DNA from 2 places in the Heyndrickxia sp. FW510-T9 genome. Region 1 is predicted to be linked to the other one. Evidence: a T-box and tRNA genes for the amino acid it is inferred to sense, from the RefSeq annotation. Region 1 holds a T-box; the other holds one or more tRNA genes.
The links. The T-box of region 1 lies ahead of serS (serine--tRNA ligase). A T-box ahead of a tRNA ligase gene usually reads a tRNA of that ligase, here a tRNA-Ser.
Positions count from the first base shown of each region.

Region 2: it encodes a tRNA-Ser, which carries the amino acid that the T-box ahead of serS (serine--tRNA ligase) is inferred to sense. The anticodon was not compared.

Region 1 covers NZ_JBYSWK010000078.1:2,555-12,556, forward strand. Annotated here, with positions in the region: gene guaB (IMP dehydrogenase) at 1-167, shown strand, start outside; gene AC3WJF_RS22040 (serine hydrolase) at 342-1,703, shown strand; gene pdxS (pyridoxal 5'-phosphate synthase lyase subunit PdxS) at 1,824-2,705, shown strand; gene pdxT (pyridoxal 5'-phosphate synthase glutaminase subunit PdxT) at 2,720-3,304, shown strand; T-box leader at 3,368-3,587, shown strand; gene serS (serine--tRNA ligase) at 3,634-4,914, shown strand; tRNA gene AC3WJF_RS22060 (tRNA-Ser) at 5,116-5,208, shown strand; gene AC3WJF_RS22065 (deoxynucleoside kinase) at 5,347-6,015, opposite strand; gene AC3WJF_RS22070 (deoxynucleoside kinase) at 5,999-6,652, opposite strand; gene AC3WJF_RS22075 (glycoside hydrolase family 18 protein) at 6,870-8,156, opposite strand; gene tadA (tRNA adenosine(34) deaminase TadA) at 8,339-8,848, shown strand; RNA gene ffs (signal recognition particle sRNA large type) at 8,938-9,202, shown strand; gene dnaX (DNA polymerase III subunit gamma/tau) at 9,377-10,002, shown strand, end outside.
Region 2 covers NZ_JBYSWK010000014.1:10,875-20,876, forward strand. Annotated here, with positions in the region: gene AC3WJF_RS09405 (NEAT domain-containing protein) at 1-542, opposite strand, end outside; gene AC3WJF_RS09410 (NEAT domain-containing protein) at 556-1,224, opposite strand; gene AC3WJF_RS09415 (hypothetical protein) at 1,561-1,686, opposite strand; gene AC3WJF_RS09420 (DUF3231 family protein) at 2,110-3,093, shown strand; gene AC3WJF_RS09425 (hypothetical protein) at 3,763-4,233, opposite strand; gene AC3WJF_RS09430 (YjcZ family sporulation protein) at 4,835-4,990, shown strand; gene AC3WJF_RS09435 (DUF4183 domain-containing protein) at 5,733-6,113, shown strand; gene AC3WJF_RS09440 (DUF4183 domain-containing protein) at 6,201-6,494, shown strand; tRNA gene AC3WJF_RS09445 (tRNA-Ser) at 7,031-7,122, opposite strand; gene AC3WJF_RS09450 (hypothetical protein) at 7,280-7,480, shown strand; gene nagE (N-acetylglucosamine-specific PTS transporter subunit IIBC) at 7,522-9,477, shown strand; gene AC3WJF_RS09460 (YvrJ family protein) at 9,628-9,759, opposite strand; gene AC3WJF_RS09465 (DUF2922 domain-containing protein) at 9,919-10,002, opposite strand, start outside.

The DNA of each region.
Region 1 (10,002 bases):
AGCTAATAGGTGGTTTACGCTCTGGGATGGGATATTGCGGATCAAAAGACTTGAAATCACTACGTGAAGAAGCACAATTTATTCGTATGACTGGAGCTGGTTTGAGAGAAAGTCATCCACATGATGTGCAAATAACAAAAGAGGCACCAAATTACTCAATGTCATAAAATAGTCACAATTTAGGGTATATACTATAAAATGGTAGGGTCCTTGTGTCTGGTAAACGGGATACTACCATTTTTTGTTTTACTTAGGTATATCCTCCGTCTACTCAATAGATTCGAACTATGTTACAATAACGAAAGTGTACAAATCATCGTGATGGAGGGTTATCAGTGAAAATTAAAAATAAATTTAAGAAATATATAGCCACCACAATGGCTTTAATAGTAATAATTAGTATGCTCCAATTACCAAAAAGCGCTTTTGCAGCTGATGATATATTAGATGTACATGCCAATGGAGCTATCGCAATCGAAGCAAGTACTGGAAAAGTACTCTATGAAAAAAATGCGGATACTGCACTAGGTATTGCATCCATGACAAAAATGATGACTGAGTATATTTTATTAGAATCTATTAAAAAAGGAAAAGTAAAATGGGATCAAGAATATACACCGAGTGATTATGTTGTTAAAATATCCCACGATACAACTCTATCAAATGTTCCATTAAGAAAAGACATGAAATACAAGATTATTGATCTTTATCATGCAATGGCAATATACTCAGCGAATGCAGCGACAATTGCCATCGCTGAAACGATTGCAGGTTCTGAAACGAATTTTGTAAAGATGATGAATGATAAAGCAAAAGAACTTGGGTTAAAGGATTATAAGTTTGTAAATTGTAGTGGCTTAAACAACTCGGATTTACAAGGTATGTATCCTAAAAAATATGGTGGACCGAAAGACGAAAATGTGATGTCTGCAAGAGCAACGGCAAAACTTGCTTTTCATTTAGTAAATGATTATCCAGAAATGTTGAAAACATCGAGCATTCCTAAAATGGTCTTTCATGCTGGACCTGGTGAGGATATTAAAATGGATAACTGGAACTGGATGCTTCCTACATTAATATATGGTTCTAAAGACAATGGAGTCGATGGTTTGAAAACAGGTACCACTGATTTTGCTGGTTCTTGTTTTACAGGAACAGCTATGCGTAATGGGATGCGAGTAATTACGGTTGTGATGAATGCAACAAATGCTAAAGGACAAAGTGTAAAAACTGCAAGATTTGATGAAACTAAAAAAATGATGGATTATGCTTTTAGTAATTTTTCAGTAAAAGAAGTGTATCCTAAAAACTATGAAATTAGTAAACATAAAACCTTACCAGTGTTAAAAGGTAAGGAAAAAAATGTAAAAATCCTTACAACAGCACCACTTCACTTGGTTGTTAAAAATGGTGATGAGAAGGCTTATAAACCTGTCTTAGTTTTAGATAAGAATAAGCTTGATAAAGATGGTAACCTTGTTGCACCTGTGAAAAAGGGTGAGGTTGTTGGAAAGCTAGTAGCACAATATAGTGGATCTAAAGATTTTGGTTATTTATACGGTCAAAAATCAGCAAATGTTGATGTTGTAGCGGCAAATAATGTTGATAAAGCAAATTGGTTTGTTTTAATGATGAGAGGAATTGGACATTTTTTCGCTAATATTTGGAGTGGAGTAACATCTACTGTAAAAGGCTGGTTCTAGAGAGATATTATACAAGAAAAGTATTTTTGAACACCTTCTTGACAAGGTGTTCTTTTTAATGTTTATTAATCATAGGAACTTAATAGGATTTTCACTTTTTAAGAAAAAGGGGTAAAAGTCATGAGAACAGGAACGGATAGAGTAAAACGTGGCATGGCAGAAATGCAAAAGGGCGGCGTTATTATGGATGTTATAAATGCCGAACAAGCAAAAATTGCAGAAGATGCTGGTGCAGTTGCAGTTATGGCACTTGAACGTGTTCCTTCGGATATTCGTAAGGCTGGTGGAGTAGCTAGAATGGCAGACCCACGTATTGTAGAAGAGGTAATGGGTGCGGTTACGATTCCTGTAATGGCAAAAGCTAGGATTGGTCATATTGTTGAAGCAAGGGTTCTTGAGGCGATGGGTGTTGACTATATTGATGAAAGTGAAGTATTAACACCTGCAGATGAAGAATTTCATTTGAATAAAAAGGATTATACGGTTCCATTTGTTTGCGGGTGCCGTGATCTTGGAGAAGCTGCAAGGCGTATCGGTGAAGGTGCTTCTATGCTACGTACAAAAGGAGAGCCAGGCACAGGTAATATTGTAGAGGCAGTAAGACATATAAGAAAAGTAAATGCACAAGTTAGAAAAGTAATTAGTATGAATGAAGATGAATTAATGACAGAAGCAAAACTACTAGGCGCTCCTTATGAAGTATTGCTTGAAATTAAAAAACATGGTGGTCTTCCTGTTGTAAACTTTGCAGCTGGTGGAGTTGCAACACCAGCAGATGCAGCACTTATGATGCAATTAGGTGCTGACGGAGTTTTTGTTGGATCTGGGATTTTTAAATCAGAAAACCCTGCAAAATTCGCAAAAGCAATAGTAGAAGCTACAACGCATTATCAAGATTATGAACTTATTGCCAATATTTCTAAAAATCTTGGAACGGCGATGAAGGGAATTGAAATATCTTCATTATCACCAGAATCTCGTATGCAAGACCGAGGCTGGTAAGGAGAATCGTTATAATGACTAAAATCGGTGTACTTGGCCTCCAAGGGGCTGTTAGAGAGCATGTTAACGCAATTGAAAACTGTGGTGCTACAGCGGTTGTAGTAAAGCAAAAAGAACAACTAGAAGAACTGGATGGATTAATTCTACCTGGTGGAGAAAGTACGACGATGCGAAAGCTCATTGACAAGTATGATTTTTTAGATGGGTTGAAAAATTTCGCCAAGCAGGGTAAACCAATGTTCGGTACATGTGCAGGATTAATTTTGCTAGCTAAGTCCATTGTTGGTTATGATCAGCCACATATCGGAGTATTGGATGTTAAAGTGGAGAGAAATTCTTTTGGCCGCCAAAAGGAAAGCTTTGAAACAGATTTAGATATTGCGGGGGTAGCAGATGAATTTCCCGCAGTATTTATCCGTGCTCCGCATATTGTTGAGGCTGGAGAAAATGTTGAAGTACTGGCCAAACATGAAGGTAAAATAGTTGCTGCACGCGAAGGTCAATTTCTCGGTTGTTCTTTCCATCCTGAATTAACAGATGATGATAGGCTAACAAATTATTTTGTTGAGATGGTAAAAAAATCAATAGAAAATGCATAAAAGCAGTTGCATTTAGGTAAAATTTATAGTAAATTATCATTTAATATTAACAAATAGCATTATTAAAAATCATTGACAGGAAATAGTAACAAGTTATTCTTTTCTAAGAGAGTCGGTGGCTGGTGTAAACCGATAAAGAAAATTTGTGAATCCATCCTTGAGTGAAGTACTGAAAGTTTTAGGCTAGTAAGTACTTTCGGGTAAAACCGTTATCGATTGAAGTGGAAAGCAAGATTGTTTGCTTTCAATTTGGGTGGCAACGCGGGTAACTCTCGTCCCTTTAGGGGACGGGAGTTTTTTGTTTTTATTAAGTAAAGGAGGAAAATTTCATGCTGGATATTAAATATTTAAGAGCCAATTTTGAAGAGGTAAAGGAAAAATTACAGCATCGCGGTGAAGATTTAACCGATTTTGATAAGTTTGAGGAATTAGATACAAAAAGACGAGAATTAATTGTAGTTACAGAGGATTTAAAGAGCAAGCGAAATGAAGTAAGTCAAAAAATAGCACAAATGAAAAGGGAAAAACAAAATGCAGATAATCTCATTGTTGAAATGCGTGAGGTTGGGGAAAAAATAAAACAATTTGATGATGAGTTGCGTCAAATTGAAGATACATTGGATCGCATTCTTATGTCTATTCCAAATATTCCTCATGAGAGTACTCCAATTGGCGAATCAGAAGATGACAACGTTGAAATTCGCAGGTGGGGAGATGTTAGAAGTTTCGACTTTGAAGCTAAACCACATTGGGATATAGCTACAGATTTAAATATAGTGGATTTTGAGCGTGCAGCAAAAGTAACAGGTAGCCGTTTCGTATTTTATAAAGGGTTAGGTGCTAGATTAGAACGTGCTTTATGGAACTTTATGATAGATCTTCACGTAGAGGAACATGGTTATGAAGAGATATTGCCGCCATACCTAGTGAATCGTACAAGTATGACAGGTACTGGACAACTTCCAAAATTTGAAGAAGATGCATTTTTAGTAGAAAGTGAAGATTACTTTCTTATTCCAACAGCGGAAGTTCCAGTAACTAATTTTCATCGAGATGAAATCTTGACTGGAGATCAACTTCCTATTAGCTATGCGGCATTCAGTGCATGTTTCCGTTCTGAAGCAGGTTCAGCTGGACGTGATACTAGAGGCCTCATCCGTCAACATCAATTTAATAAGGTTGAGCTAGTGAAATTTGTAAAGCCAGAGGATTCTTATGAAGAACTTGAGAAATTAACAGGAAATGCCGAGAAAGTGCTTCAATTACTTGGATTACCATACCGTGTTTTAAGTATGTGTACAGCAGATCTAGGGTTTACAGCTGCTAAAAAATACGATATTGAAGTATGGATCCCAAGCTACAATGCTTATCGCGAGATTTCTTCTTGCAGTAACTTTGAGGCATTTCAAGCTCGTAGGGCAAATATTCGTTTCCGAAGGGAATTAAATGCAAAGCCTGAGCATGTTCATACTCTAAATGGATCAGGATTAGCAATCGGACGTACAGTTGCGGCTATTTTAGAGAACTTCCAACAAGAGGATGGAAGTGTAGTAATTCCAGAAGTGTTACGTCCATATATGAGAAATGTGGATGTTATTAAAACAAAATAATTTTTCGTGATTTTTTACTTCAAACCGCTTTATGCGTACATGTTCTCTAAGTTTTCTCTCGCTAAAACGGTTCACGTGTACGCATAGGGCGAATAATATTAATACAATCCATTTTGCTAATGGAGAAGTGTAATAAAAAAACAATTAATAAATTGTGTTGACAAGTTGATTATTATTTGTTATATTATTACTTGTCGATACGGAGGAATACCCAAGTCCGGCTGAAGGGATCGGTCTTGAAAACCGACAGGCGGGTTAAACCGCGCGGGGGTTCGAATCCCTCTTCCTCCGCCATATTGTACAATAAAACACGCATAGTTTATTGGAGATTTTAAAATCCGTTACTTTTGTAACGGATTTTTTGTTTTAAATAGATGAGAGTGCTTAAAAGAAGTCGCCATAATGGCGACTTCTTTTTTAGAAAGTCTAAAATTATTTCTTTAGCAATTGAGTTTGCTTAAGAAAATAGCTTATTCTTTCAATAATTGGTTCAACACTTGTTTCATCACTAATTAAATCATAATCATTAATATTAAGACGAAGGACAGGGCAAGCGTTAAAAGAATTGATCCAGTCTTCATAGCGATTATGCATCTCGATCCAATATTCAATTGGTGTCTTTTGTTCCATTGGTCGACCACGTCTTTGAATTCTTTCCAAAACATCTTCAATAGAGCCATCTAAATAAATTAATAAGTCCGGATGTGGAAAATAAGGTGTCATCACCATTGCATCAAATAAATTTTTATAAGTTTCATAATCAACCTCAGACATATTCCCTTTTTCATAATGCATTTTGGCGAATATTCCAGTGTCTTCATAAATAGAACGATCTTGAATAAAGCCCCCACCATATTCAAAAATTCTCTTTTGTTCTTTAAACCGCTCTCCCAAAAAATAGATTTGCAAATGAAAGCTCCATCTTTTAAAGTCGTTATAAAACTTATCTAGGTATGGGTTGGAATCTACCTTTTCAAAAGATGTACGGAAGCCTAATGCATTAGCTAATGTATTGGTCATCGTTGATTTTCCTACTCCTACAGTACCTGCGATTGTGATGACTGTATTATTAGGAATTCCATATTTATTGCGAAGTTCCATAACAATGTGCCCCTTTTTGTAAAGTTAAGGATAATTGATCCATAATATATTGAAGATCACCTTCGTATTGGATAAAATCTAAATCGTCTCCATTAAATCGCAAAACAGGGATGTTAGGATGAGTACGTTCAAAGTTATCCATAAAAAGGTCATAGTCTGCTGATAATTGTTTTAAGTAATCTGTACTTATATTTTTTTCGAATTCTCTGTCTCTCATTTTTATTCTCTTCATGACAGTATCTAAACTAGCATTTAAGTATATAACTACATTAGGCTGAGGCATGTCCTTCGTTAAAATGTTATAGATTTGCAAATATTTTTGATATTGTTCTTCTTTTAATGTTCGTCTCGCAAATATAAGGTTTTTAAATATATGATAATCAGACACAACTGGCTTATTTTCTTGGAGATAATGAATGTGTATATCCTCAAGCTGTTTGTAGCGATTGCAAAGGAAAAACATCTCTAATTGGAAACTCCATTCCTCGATATTATCGTAGAACTTTTCAAGAAATGGGTTCTCATCAACAATTTCTTTTAACAAATGATAACGAAAGTGAGAAGAAATTGCTTTTGCTAGAGAGGTTTTTCCAATACCAATTGGTCCTTCAACCGTAATAAACGGTAGAGTTTCCATGTATTGTCCTCCTCAAGTCTTTTTCCAATGTCCGTTCATGGAAAAATGATGAAACATATAAAAACAAACTAATACATATTTTAGCACATGTTACATTAGTGTGGTACGGAATATAATTCTAAATGAGAAAAGCGGGAGTCTTGCTAATCCGCTGCTGATAGACGTTGGAGATAGACAGAACAAAACCCCCTTTTAATGAATAAGGGGGTTCTTCGAGTTATTTTTTTTCAACATTAAAATTTTCTACAATTAAAAGCCAATTTTGTGGAAAGGATAATCCGAGTTTCCAATAGCTCATGCCTCGTAGATTTAATTCTTCTAGAAGGTTAAATTTCGCTTGAATCGATCTTGCATCTTCAAACCAAACCTTATGTTTTTTGCCAGAGTCATCAACATAGTCTATATTCGGTGCTTGCGACTCAAAATCATAGTTAATTGAGACGTTGTGATTAGCGGCAATTTGAATAGCTTGCTGGGGACTTATTGCCTTGGCAATATCTTTACCAGGAGTAAAAGGAAGTGTCCAATCATAACCATATAAATTTTGTCCCATTAATATTTTTTTGGAAGGCATTTCGGTTATAGCGTACTCTAACACCTTCCTGACAGGGTTAATAGGTGATACTGCCATTGGGGGTCCACCACTATATCCCCATTCATATGTCATGATAACAACAAAATCTACAATTTCACCATGCGCTTTATATTCATGTGCTTCATACCATTTACCTTTCTGGTCAGCGCTAGTTTTTGGAGCTAATGCAGTGGACAAAAACCATCCTTCCTTAGAAAATCGATCTTTAGCTTTGCGTAAAAATCGATTATAGGCTTCTTTGTCTTGTGGTCGCAAATATTCAAAGTCTATATGAATATCACGAAAACCATATTTTTTTGCTGTAGAAACAATATTGTTTAAAAATGTATTTTGTATGGCTTGATCCGTTAATAGGATCCTCCCTAACTCATCGCTGAATTGCCCTTGTTCTTGATTATTTATAGCCATAACTAAGACATTTCGGTTTTTTTTTGCGATATCAGGTAAATTCCCTAAAGGAGGTTCTATTAATGATCCATTGCGATTTACCCGAAATGCAAAAGGGGATAAATAGGTTAAGTATGGAGCTGCCTCCCTTGAGCTATTTTCTAATGCTGTTGAAACTGTATTACCAAATGGTTCGACATAAGCATTAAATTCTGCATTCACTTTTCTTTGCTGAGGTATATATAGTCTCATTCCGATCTGCAATGGTTGGTTAGCAGAAATTCCATTTATCCTTGTAAGTTCAGCAGCTGTTGTGTGAAATTTGCGGGCAATGGAAAATAAACTATCACCACGCTGCACCCAATAAAAGCTTCCTACAATAGGAATAACAATTGCCTGCCCGACTACTAAACGGTCTGGATTTGGCAGTTCATTAGCGGAAATCAGCTCACTGCTCGATACTTGATAGAATCTAGCAATTCCTTCTAGCGTTTCATTTGATCTTACAACATGTATTTGCATTTAAATCCCTCCTTTTATGTTGAATTTAATTATGTGTAAAATCAGTTTTTATCTCCCTTAAACATTCTATGTCTACTAAGAAAAATAATGTTATATTTATCAGATTTACACCTGTATTCCTTCGATTTATTCTGCCTTTAAGTTATAATGAGCAAAGAATATGAAAATACGGGGTTTAAGCTATGAATTTGGCTACAGTTATGGATGATACACACTTTATGCAGCTTGCATTGCAAGAAGCAAGGAAGGCTGCAGAAATTAATGAAGTTCCGATTGGTGCAGTTATTGTTATTGATAATAAAATAGTGGCATCCGCTCACAACCTTCGGGAATCAACTCAGAATGCCACAACTCATGCGGAATTGTTGGCGATTCAAAATGCATGTAACAATCTTGGTTCTTGGCGACTTGAGAATGCCGTTTTGTACGTTACATTAGAACCTTGTCCTATGTGCAGTGGGGCAATAATTCTTTCACGAATAAAAAGGGTTGTATTTGGGGCTCATGATCCTAAAGCTGGGTGTGCAGGCAGCTTAATGAATTTATTGGACGACAAAAGGTTTAACCATCAATGTGAAGTAACCAGTGGTGTATTAGAAAAGGAATGTAGTGAAATATTAAGTGAGTTTTTCCGTCAAATTCGCCATAAAAAAAAGCAAGAAAAGCTGGGTGGTAGTCCCGCCAATAATTAACAACCTTATATCCGTTGATTTTTTCTTAAAACACTTGTATACTAAATCTAGCGTTATTTTTAACGCAACTAAATATGGTATCAATTTTGCCGTGCTAGGTGGGGAGGTAGCGGTGCCCTGTACCCGCAATCCGCTCTAGCGGGACTGAATCCCTTCTTGAGGCTAGTTTCCTGTAGGGTCTGCCTTAAGTAAGTGGTGTTGACGCTTGGGTCCTGCGCAATGGAAATCCATGAACCATGTCAGATCCGGAAGGAAGCAGCATTAAGTGGACTCTTCCATGTGCCGCAGGGCAGCCTGAGCCGAGCTAACTGCTTAAGTAACGCTTATGGGAGCTAGTCGAAGGAAGGTGCACGGCAGTTAACCTTACATATATAACTCATCCAAATAGGATGGGTTTTTTGTATTAATACAAATAAGTTTTTCCTTATAAATGTGAAAATAAAAAGGTATAAGGTATAATATTAAAAAAGTGATATTATTTGAAGATAAATGGATATTAAAAAATATTAAAAAGAAGGTGGGGGGGATATGGCGTACCAAGCATTATATAGAGTGTGGCGTCCGCAATCATTTGAGGATGTAGCGGGACAAGAGCATGTAATGAAAACACTTCAAAATGCCCTCCTGCAGCAAAAAATCTCGCACGCTTATTTATTTTCGGGCCCAAGAGGGACAGGAAAAACAAGTGCAGCAAAAATATTGGCAAAAGCAATCAATTGCGAAAAGGCTCCGATAGCTGAACCGTGTAATGAGTGTGCAGCTTGTTTGGGTATTACAGATGGATCTATTCCAGATGTTATTGAAATAGATGCAGCATCCAATAATGGGGTCGAGGAAATTCGTGATATACGAGATAAAGTGAAATTTGCTCCGAACGCTGTGCCATATAAGGTCTATATTATTGATGAGGTTCATATGCTTTCCATTGGAGCATTTAATGCCCTATTAAAAACATTAGAAGAGCCTCCTCGGCATGTAATTTTTATTTTGGCAACTACTGAACCACATAAGATACCTTTAACGATAATATCTAGATGTCAACGCTTTGATTTTAAAAGAATTACTGCCAAAGATATTATCAAAAGAATGGTGCATGTTGCAAACGGATCTGGGATACAATTTGAGGAAAAAGCATTTGAAATAATTGCACAAGC
Region 2 (10,002 bases), on a different contig from region 1:
TTAGGATCCTTTTGCTCAGGATCTACTTTGGTTGGGTCTTCGTTCTGTACAGGTGGAGTATTCTCATTATTATCCTTATTTTCATTTCCTTCGTTAAGACTAGATAAATCAAGTACGAAGCGAACTGGATAGGAATGTCCAGCTGCTGGAACAGCAATTTCTGCTTGGTAGCTAGTTTGAATCGATGGAACTGCTACTTTCAGAACTTTAGTCTGCTCTGCTTCATCGGCACTTTCTTGTACAAACTTAGTAGATGTACCATTTATATCAAATGTTATATCCCCTAAAACACTGTATCCCTTTATTTGTGTTAAAAGAATTTCTTGTTTCCCGTCTTTTACTCTTAATACTGCTTGATCTTTAAAATAAGAATTAAAGGAAGATGCATCATCAGAGCTTACATTTAATACTTTCAATGGAAGGCTATATTCACCATCCGCTAATTCGATTTCAGCCGCTTTAACACCAAGAGATTGTAATGGTCCATTCAATGCAAGAAGTAAAACAAACATACAAACGAATAATCTTATTGCTTTTTTCAATTGGATGATCCCCCTATTTACTAAATTTTATTTTTCTTCCAATCAGTACAAGCGACCCTATAAAAAGTAGTGACAATAGAACAATAGAAGCTGAATCACCTGTTTTTGGATTATTTATTTGTTCTGTTTTATTTCCTGCAGACTGTGCATTATTTGTCTTCTCTTGTGCTGAATTTTTAGTTTGAGCCGCACTTGACTTGCTTTCATTGTTATTAGTAGCTGAATCTGATAGTTTGATAACCTTCAAGCTATTTTCATTAAATGAAAGTCTGACTGTATACCAGTGATCGTAAGATTCATTAGCTATAACATGCATTTTCGCATTCGATGTATTGGATATACTGTCAATTGCAAACTTAACCGTTCTTACCTCTCCCTTTTTACTTACATTTGAAACATTTTTATAGCTTCCACCGGATCGAACTTGAAATTCTTTAATCGAACTGCTTGTTACATTCAGTGTTATAAAGTACTTACCTTTATCTATTGTTAATGTTGCTGGTTTGGAAAAATAGCCATCCGCCATCGATGCCGATCCATTATCAGGCTTAATCACAGAATATTGAATGCTATAAGTCCCGTCAGCTAATTGTGCAGATGTGTTTTTGCCTGGTGTTGTCATAAATAAAAGTACTATGACCATTGAAAATAGAATCAAACTATAGTTTCTAAGTTTTGCCACCCTAATCATCCTTTCATTCTATGTACTTGATATTTCATTCTACTTTGAAATTCAAAATAACCACCTTACACTACTCTATTTATTGATAATGATTATTATTCTCAATAAGGATTAAAAAAAATAATCCCCTCTTCACCCCCACATGAAAAGTATTGTAAGACTTATTTCACATTCATAGTAATTGATAATGATTATCAATGTCAATGATAATTTTGAAATTTATCAGTTTAACCTAATTCCTACATATTCCCCAGATATTTCTTTGTGCTTTTTCCTGTCTCTATCAGTATGTACGAAAATACTCTGGCAATTCTGTAGGTCATCATCAAATTGCTGCTAATTGTAGCCTGCTAGTACTTTACAACGCTGTGTTTCTGTTAGTAGAAAAAAAAAGCTGTAATCTAATAGATTTTCAGCTTTTGCTCCTGTTTCGAAAACAATTCTATTTAGTTTATCGTTCACTAGAATAACTCTTATCAATCCCCATTATGTTTGAAGACTCTTTTAACAACTTTGAAAGAAATAGTAATTGCGGAAAAGGTGTTAATATTAATTCTCTATTATAGCCCTTATCAATCATGGCATTAATTATTCTTTTCTCTTCAAATAGTATATTAAATAATTCGGGATATAAATCGTTTTTAAAATAATTGCTGTAGTTTTTAAAAAAAGATTGCTCATTTAAAACAAAGTTCGATTATTTAAAATAAAGATTGATAATTAATAATAATGTTTGATTAAAAATCCTGTTTTAGATATGCAAGACTTTTTCTTGTTCCACAATCGGGCCATTTGGGTGAATAAAAGAATGTATTGTTAAACATATGAATTTTTTCCTCAGTAAGGTAAAAGATAATAAAAAAATAAAGCTGGGTGAATATATTTATGAATAATAGGAGTAAAATGAGTTCGGCGGAACTGGGTTCATTATGGATAACTTACCAAAAAAAAACGATGATTTTGCGGATATTGGAGTACTTTATTGAGAAATCCGACGATCAAAAAGCTAAAGATCTAATGTCAGGATTGTGGAAAAAACTTCATCCGAAGGTCATCGAACTAAAAGTGATGTTTGAAAATGACGGGGTTGCACTGCCAATCGGGTTTACTAAAGAAGATGTTAATCTGAATGCTCCTAAGTTATATGAGGACGGATTTGATATTATGTTCAGTAGAGTATTAAAAGAAATTAGTATGGGCATGTATGTCCTACATATGACTACATCCTATCGTGAAGATATCGTTAAGTATTATAAGCAACTTACTGATTTAACCCAGACCTATTATAATTTATTTACACAGTATCTTCTTGAAAAAGAATTTCTTTCTCGCCCGAACTTTATAACTATGCCAAACTCGGTTGATTATATTACCGATAAAAACTACATGAAGGGAACTAATCTTTTTGGTCATAAGAGAACATTAAATACTGTTGAGTTTGGAATACTATATCACTCCTTTGAGACAAATATTACTGGTATGCAATTGATGAAAGGTTTTGCCCAAAGTGCTAAGAATGAAGAAGTGAAAAAATATTTTACAAAAGGACAAGAGCTTTCGAAGAAAATTTTGATTGAAACCGAGGAACTCCTTCATCAGAATAATATTCAGCCACCTGCTACACCAGGAGGTACAGTTACAGGATCGACTGAGGCACCATTTTCGGATAAACTGATGATGTTTTGTAACTTCCTTCTAGGCGGGTTTAGTCTTGGAGGTCAAGGCTTTAGTTTAGCTTTCATTTTACGTAATGATGTTATGGTGAAAACAGGTGTATTCGCTAAGGATATATATGAATACACAATAGAAGGTGCGAAGCTTATGATGTCTAATGGATGGTTAGAAGAACCACCGAAAATGGACACTTAATTTTTTTGTTGTTTCACATAAATTAAGAAGAGTTTGGGATATGAACGGCTGGTGTTATATCATACTATTGTATTGTTTTGGTGAGGAATATTTTTGACAGACTTTTAGAAGTTGTTAGTAAATTAGACATAATAGCCTACTTGGACAAGTAATATTGTAGTTATAAACAATAGCAACTTTTTTTCGTTAGACTGGATAGTCTATATCAATACTATTACCACTTAAATAAAAACAATTAATCCTAGTGTTGATTATTTAATTATTAAACATTCCTACCCTTTACTCCAATAAGAGCAATGCACCAAATGTTGAACTATACCCATAGTTCAATGTGAAAAGCTGGCAATCTTAGTTGACCATCATCCTTACCCCTCGTTTTGTTGAAATATATCATTCTAAAAATTCAAGTATATAATTTCACAAAGTAAATTCAAGCATACGCCTTCTTTTACGAAAACTAATGGTTGAAGTCACAACAATATGAGACTTCAACCATTAGTTTGCCACCTATTTGATCATATTATTGCCAACTCTTCTAAATAAAGGTCAACCTCTTTTTCAATAGTCATTACTATAATCTTTTTAATTCTTCAGTTACAGTGAAGAATTAACGGAGAGAGGGCTTTTAAGTTAATTCCGACTTTAAAAGCCCTCTTCTTTTATGCTTTTTTACCTTAAACTGAGCGATTTGGGTTTCGGGTTTGAAGACATTTTTTTTCTATATAGTAATCTCTCAATTTCATGTGAGATTTTTCTATAATCCTCATTTGACAATGAAATTGTTCTATTATGTAAAGATACTGCATTATCATATATAATAATAGGAGTATTCATATTTAATTTTTTTTGTTTTATATAAATGCTGTATAGGGGATGGTTAACATCAGCTTCGGTTGCAGTATTATTTTTATAAAAAATAGTAGAGAGAGATTCGACAAGTAAAGATTTTTTATTACCTTTGAAAGTATATACAATGGGATTTTTATGAATATGATCTATTACTTGAATTAATTCAACTTTATGGAAAATAGACATTTCATTATCATTTTGCGAATCATCTTCAAATTTTCCTAAAAAAAGATATAAAAAGATTATAACAAGCAATAATACGGTTAGTATATATTTTACATTCCTATTCATATGTACTCTCCCTCATATTAAATAATTATAACAAAAATAAGAAAACGTTCATGAATGAACCTCCTATATTTTTCAGCGTTATATTTTCTAGTATATCAGTTCAATAAATTAATTTTACTTGTTTTAATTTAATACAGAGTGAGAAGGAAGAGACTTTTAAAAGTGTAAAAAAGGTTGATATATCAGTAGTTTTAGAGATTTTTGTGTGTCACAAATTAATGTACATAAATTATTATTTTTGATAAGAAACCTAATATTTCTAACTCTTAACGTGCTTTTTCATCAAATTCGAAACTCTTGGCAAGTATATGATTCGAATTTTATTTTCCTATTTTAAATAAAGGCGCTCAATATGCATCAATTTTTCAAGAAACTTCAATTTTTTTATTTTGCTGCCCAAGCTTCAACCTTTACATATTTTACGGATCGGGCTAATGCTAAAACATATGCAAAGGTAGTAGCAGGTGGCATTTACAAAAGATATTCAAACTTAGGCTTTCTACACCCCACCTAAAATGATTTTTAATTAGGTGCATGTACAGACAAATTTAATTAATAAACATACTTTATTAAAGATCCGGATAAAGTAGGTGGTGTTGATATGAGTGGTACTGGTGGAGGAAGTTTTGCTTTAATTGTTGTTTTATTTATTCTGTTAATCATTATCGGTGCTTCATATGTTGGTGGTGCTAGTGGAGCAAGTGCTGGTGGGGGAGATCCTGTATTTATTGGTGGATTCTTCCCATTCATTTGGTAAAATTACTTAATAGTGAATATCAACTTCATCGTTTTATCGTATACTTCTTTTTTTTAAGAAATTGCAAATATACATTTATGGAATGGGATTACCCATTCCATATTTATTTCAGTAATAAACCTTGAAATAGGTCAACTCCCTAAGTCGCATCTCACTATTTTGTATGTAGAGATCGGTATATTAATTGGATAAATTATCCACTTTATTCTCCTACTGCCTGGTTTCGTATTTATGAAAATAACTGGTCAACGTACATAAAGGAACAGCATCAATCACAGATTCATAGCCACTCCTAGAAGATGCAGAATTAGCTAGTATAGTGATTAATTTTTTGAAGAACAGCATTCTTTATTCAATTAAACTTGTTAAAAAATCTTTAGAGACTCCAACTAAAATTGCAAATGAATCATATCTATTATTCCATTATTATGGCGCTATTCCTGGAGTAATGATATAAGTCTAATTTTATTGGGAAATCTGGCTTTTTAATATTGAAATTTCCTTAACATTGAAAATCCGCATTTTCCTGACGGTACCCCAATAAGTAAAGAGAACCTTCTCTAATTGAGAGACGCATTTTTTTATTCAATTAATCCCCATTACTTTAATAAGAAACATGTAAGTTTAAAATCTATATAAGATTCGAAGATAAAAATGTGTTTTTTATATGGAGAACTTGTCTTTTACATGATGACTGAAAAAGAATATAAATATATAAAGATATAAATAAGGTGGTGAAAAGATGAACAATCATATTAATATGAGTAATTCAGTGAATATTATTCATATTAGGATTAAAAATGATTGTTGTTGCAAAGAAAAACAATCCGTAACTTTGACTTCCAAGAAATACTTTTCTAAAGTTTCTGAAGGAATTACAAATGGATCTGATTTGCAAATTTCTGCTATTTCTTTTGTCGATGATAATGGATTACCAATTAAAACTTTTCCCGCAACATTTCAATATTTTAATTTATTTATAAATGGAATGCTTCAGGAAAATGGTGTCGGTTTAGTTACCCCTTATGAACTTACATTAAAAGGTGGTTTCATATTGGATAAGGATGACCCGATTTCTTTGGAATTTATAAGTCTCATTTCAAAGAATGATAATACTAAATAAGTTCTTGTCGTTATAGAAAACTATACATTTAATGTATTAATATATAAGCTAAACCTTCTTAAAATTTTCTGAAAGGAGGTGATAAATATGGCAGCGACTCTTATTCCCCCAAATTTTAAATCAAACAAATACTATGCTCCCGCCAGTGCAGGTACAGTTACTGGAGCAGACTTGGTAATTCCAGCAACTGCTTTTGTAGATGACAATGGTGCTTCTATTACTGCATTCAACACTAGTTTTGCAGCTCTAACATTATATATTAATGGACAACCCCAAGAAAACGGTGTAGCTACCGTTACTACTTCAGACTTAACCATTGTTGGTGGAGCTATCCTTGACCCAGGCGATCCTATTGTACTCAATCTCGTTTACAACTTTTAAATAATAACAGTAGTTTTGTCAAAGTCGTAAACAGCACTATCCCCGAAATTTGGCTAGATATCTCCCAAATTTCGGGGTTTTTATATTACTGGAATAACTACCCAAGCAGATGGTTAGTTGTCTTATGATGACAATTCCAATTATTCAGTCCTAATTCAATTCCTATAACAGCACATTTCCTGTATTGTGCGATAAATCGGCTGATCCGGTTATCGTTGTATTCGATGGAACAGCTCTGTATGAATTACCAGGGGAATTTTACCATCCTCCATTTAAGCTAGAAGTATTTCGCACAACTAATCTCCCTTTACTTCAATAAGAAATATCATCCCATGTTGCACTATTATGCCTTTATATTATAAAAAAGCTGATGATCTTATTTGATCATCAGCTTTTCCACTGTTTAATTCACTATATCTTTCTAAAAATTCAAGTATATAATTTCGCCAAGTAAATTCAAGCATAAGCTTTCATTTTACGAAATCTTATGATTGAAGTATCAACCTCAAAGCACAATGCTTTATCGTTATTATGTATGGCGGAGAAGGTGGGATTTGAACCCACGCGGGCAGTTTATACCCCTAACGCATTTCGAGTGCGCCCCCTTCAGCCTCTTGGGTACTCCTCCAAAATAGTTTCCTTCTATTATTATACTAAATTCACCTTTTCTATCAATCAATAATGATATCCAAAGCATGAAATATTCACCCTATATTTCCTTTAAAAGAATATAAATTCCAAAGAATGGATACCTTAAAGGTAAATTATCGTAGGAGGGAGAAGCCTTGGAAACGATTGATTTTTTAACCTTTAAAGAAGACTGGACTTATATTAAAAGAATGATCATCAGTGTAACAGCCCAGTTAGAGGATAATCAAAGTTATGTGCGTGAGAAAGCGATTGATGACTTAATCGATGTGATTCAAGAAATGGACAAACGTGAACCGAAAATGGACAAACGGGAAACGAAGATATCCATAGATTAAACTATTAGATCCATTTTATCACTACTTTAGGAGGAGGATTCATGCTATCATTTCTGCAAAAAATCGGTAAATCCTTAATGCTTCCTATTGCTGTACTACCAGCGGCGGGTTTATTGCTGCGCCTTGGTCAACCGGATTTACTAAATATAAAGTTTATTGCTGAAGCTGGAAATGCTTTCTTTGGAAGCATGGCGATTGGTCAAGATGCTGTTTTTAGCAATCTAGCTCTTCTTTTTGCGATTGGGGTTGCCATCGGATTTGCAAAGGATAACAATGGGGCAGCCGCTTTAGCAGGTGCCATTGGCTATATGGTATTAACTTTTACTACACATGCCATTAATCCTGCTGTTAATATGGGAGTTCTTGGTGGGATTATTTCCGGGATTGTCGCCGGAATGTTATACAATCGGTTCCACGATATTCAACTACCAACTTGGCTTGCTTTTTTTGGTGGAAGAAGATTTATTCCTATCATTACCGCATTAATGGGAGTTATTTTAGGCATTATTTTTGGGTTTATATGGCCATATGTTCAAGATGGTATTGATGCTTTAGCTCATTGGATTACAAGTGCTGGCGCTTTTGGTTATGCAATATACGGATTCTTAAACAGACTCCTTATTCCTTTAGGCTTGCATCATATTATTAACACGCTTGTATGGTTTGATTTCGGAACCTTTAAAGATGCTGCCGGAAATGTGTATCATGGTGATATTACTCGCTTCCTCCACCATGATCCAACTGCCGGAACATTTACGACCGGCTTCTTCCCTATCATGATGTTTGGTCTCCCTGCTGCTTGTTTAGCTATGATGATGACAGCCAAAACGGATCGACGCAGAAAAACTGCGGGTTTACTTCTCGGTATGGCGTTAACTTCATTTGTTACTGGAGTTACCGAACCAATTGAGTTTGGATTTATGTTCGTTTCGCCACTACTTTACATTATTCATGCTTTACTAACTGCCACATCGTTTGCGGTGACATACTTGCTCGGAATTCATGATTCCTTCAGTTTTTCCGCAAGCTTAATTGATTATATTTTGAACTATGGAATTGCCACGAAGCCTCTGCTCTTACTATTAGTCGGCTTAATCTACGGGGTAATCTATTTCATCATATTCTACTTCATCATCAAATGGCGTGATTTAAAAACACCTGGGCGTGAAGATGAGGATGAATTCGCAGATGATGATACTGTCGCACTTTCCGGGAGTGATAAGTATACAATCATGGCTGCCGGATTTTTAAAAGGGCTCGGAGGAAAAGAAAACTTAACTAATATTGATAACTGCGCTACTCGGTTGCGCTTGGATGTTCAGGATAGCGCCAATATTGATGAAACTACGATAAAACGTTTCGGAGCGCGGGGTGTAATGAAGACAAGTAAATCCAGTGTTCAGATCATCGTCGGCCCAGATGTTGAATTTGCGGCAAATGCCTTGAAAAAGCTGTATGCTCTGGACCATCCTCCTGTACCTGAATCACCCGGTTCAGTGAAACAGCCAGAAGCAAACAATATAAATCGAGCTACAAAGTTTGATATGGATACCTTTATTGCTCCTATTAGCGGAAGGCTACTAAAAATAGAAAACGTTCCTGATCAAGTCTTTTCCGAAAAAATGATGGGTGATGGATTTGGGATCGATCCAACAGATGGAGAAGTGCAGTCCCCTTTTAACGGAGTGGTGAAGTCCGTATTTCCAACAAATCATGCGATCGGTTTAGAATCAGAAGCTGGACTTGAGGTGCTAATCCATATGGGGCTGGATACAGTAAATCTTAAGGGTGAAGGATTCACCGTACATGTTAAAGAAGGGGATTGTGTAAAACAAGGACAAAAGCTGGCGCAAATGGATATCGATTTTATTAAGGAGAAGGTTCCATCCATTGTGACACCGATTGTATTTACAAATCTTGAACAAGATAGACAAGTAAAGTTGCTTAAAGATGGAATGATACACCGTGGTGACAAAGGTATTATTGATATTGAATAATTTTTAATCAATGGTATGGCACCTTGCTTCTATGCACCAAATTCATTATTTTCGGCTAGTACTATTAATTATGGTAGTCGATTTAACAGTGAGGTCACAATCAAATTCAAGAAGGCTTGAAAGACAATTTTGCCATTCAAGCCTCTTCCTTTATTCACGACTCTTCATTCGCTCAGGAAGACTTTGAATTGATTGCACGACTGCATCCAGCTTCGTTTCAATACGATACAAAAGATATAGTGATACAACGATGGGAAAGCCGACCTCATTAATGAAGGACATGATACTATCCAAAACAATCCCCTCCTTTCTAATAATAATTCCGTTAATTTGAGCTATAATCCCGCCAAATTTCATAACATTCCCGTGAATACAACTAATAATCCCACGAGTAAAGTACGAAAGGCCTGTCCGAATCGAACAAGGCCTTCCCTACCAAAACTATTCAATCGTATATTCCGTGACATTATGATCGACTAATCTAGCACCCTTCATTTCGGCATAAGCATAACCGGTAGAATTTTG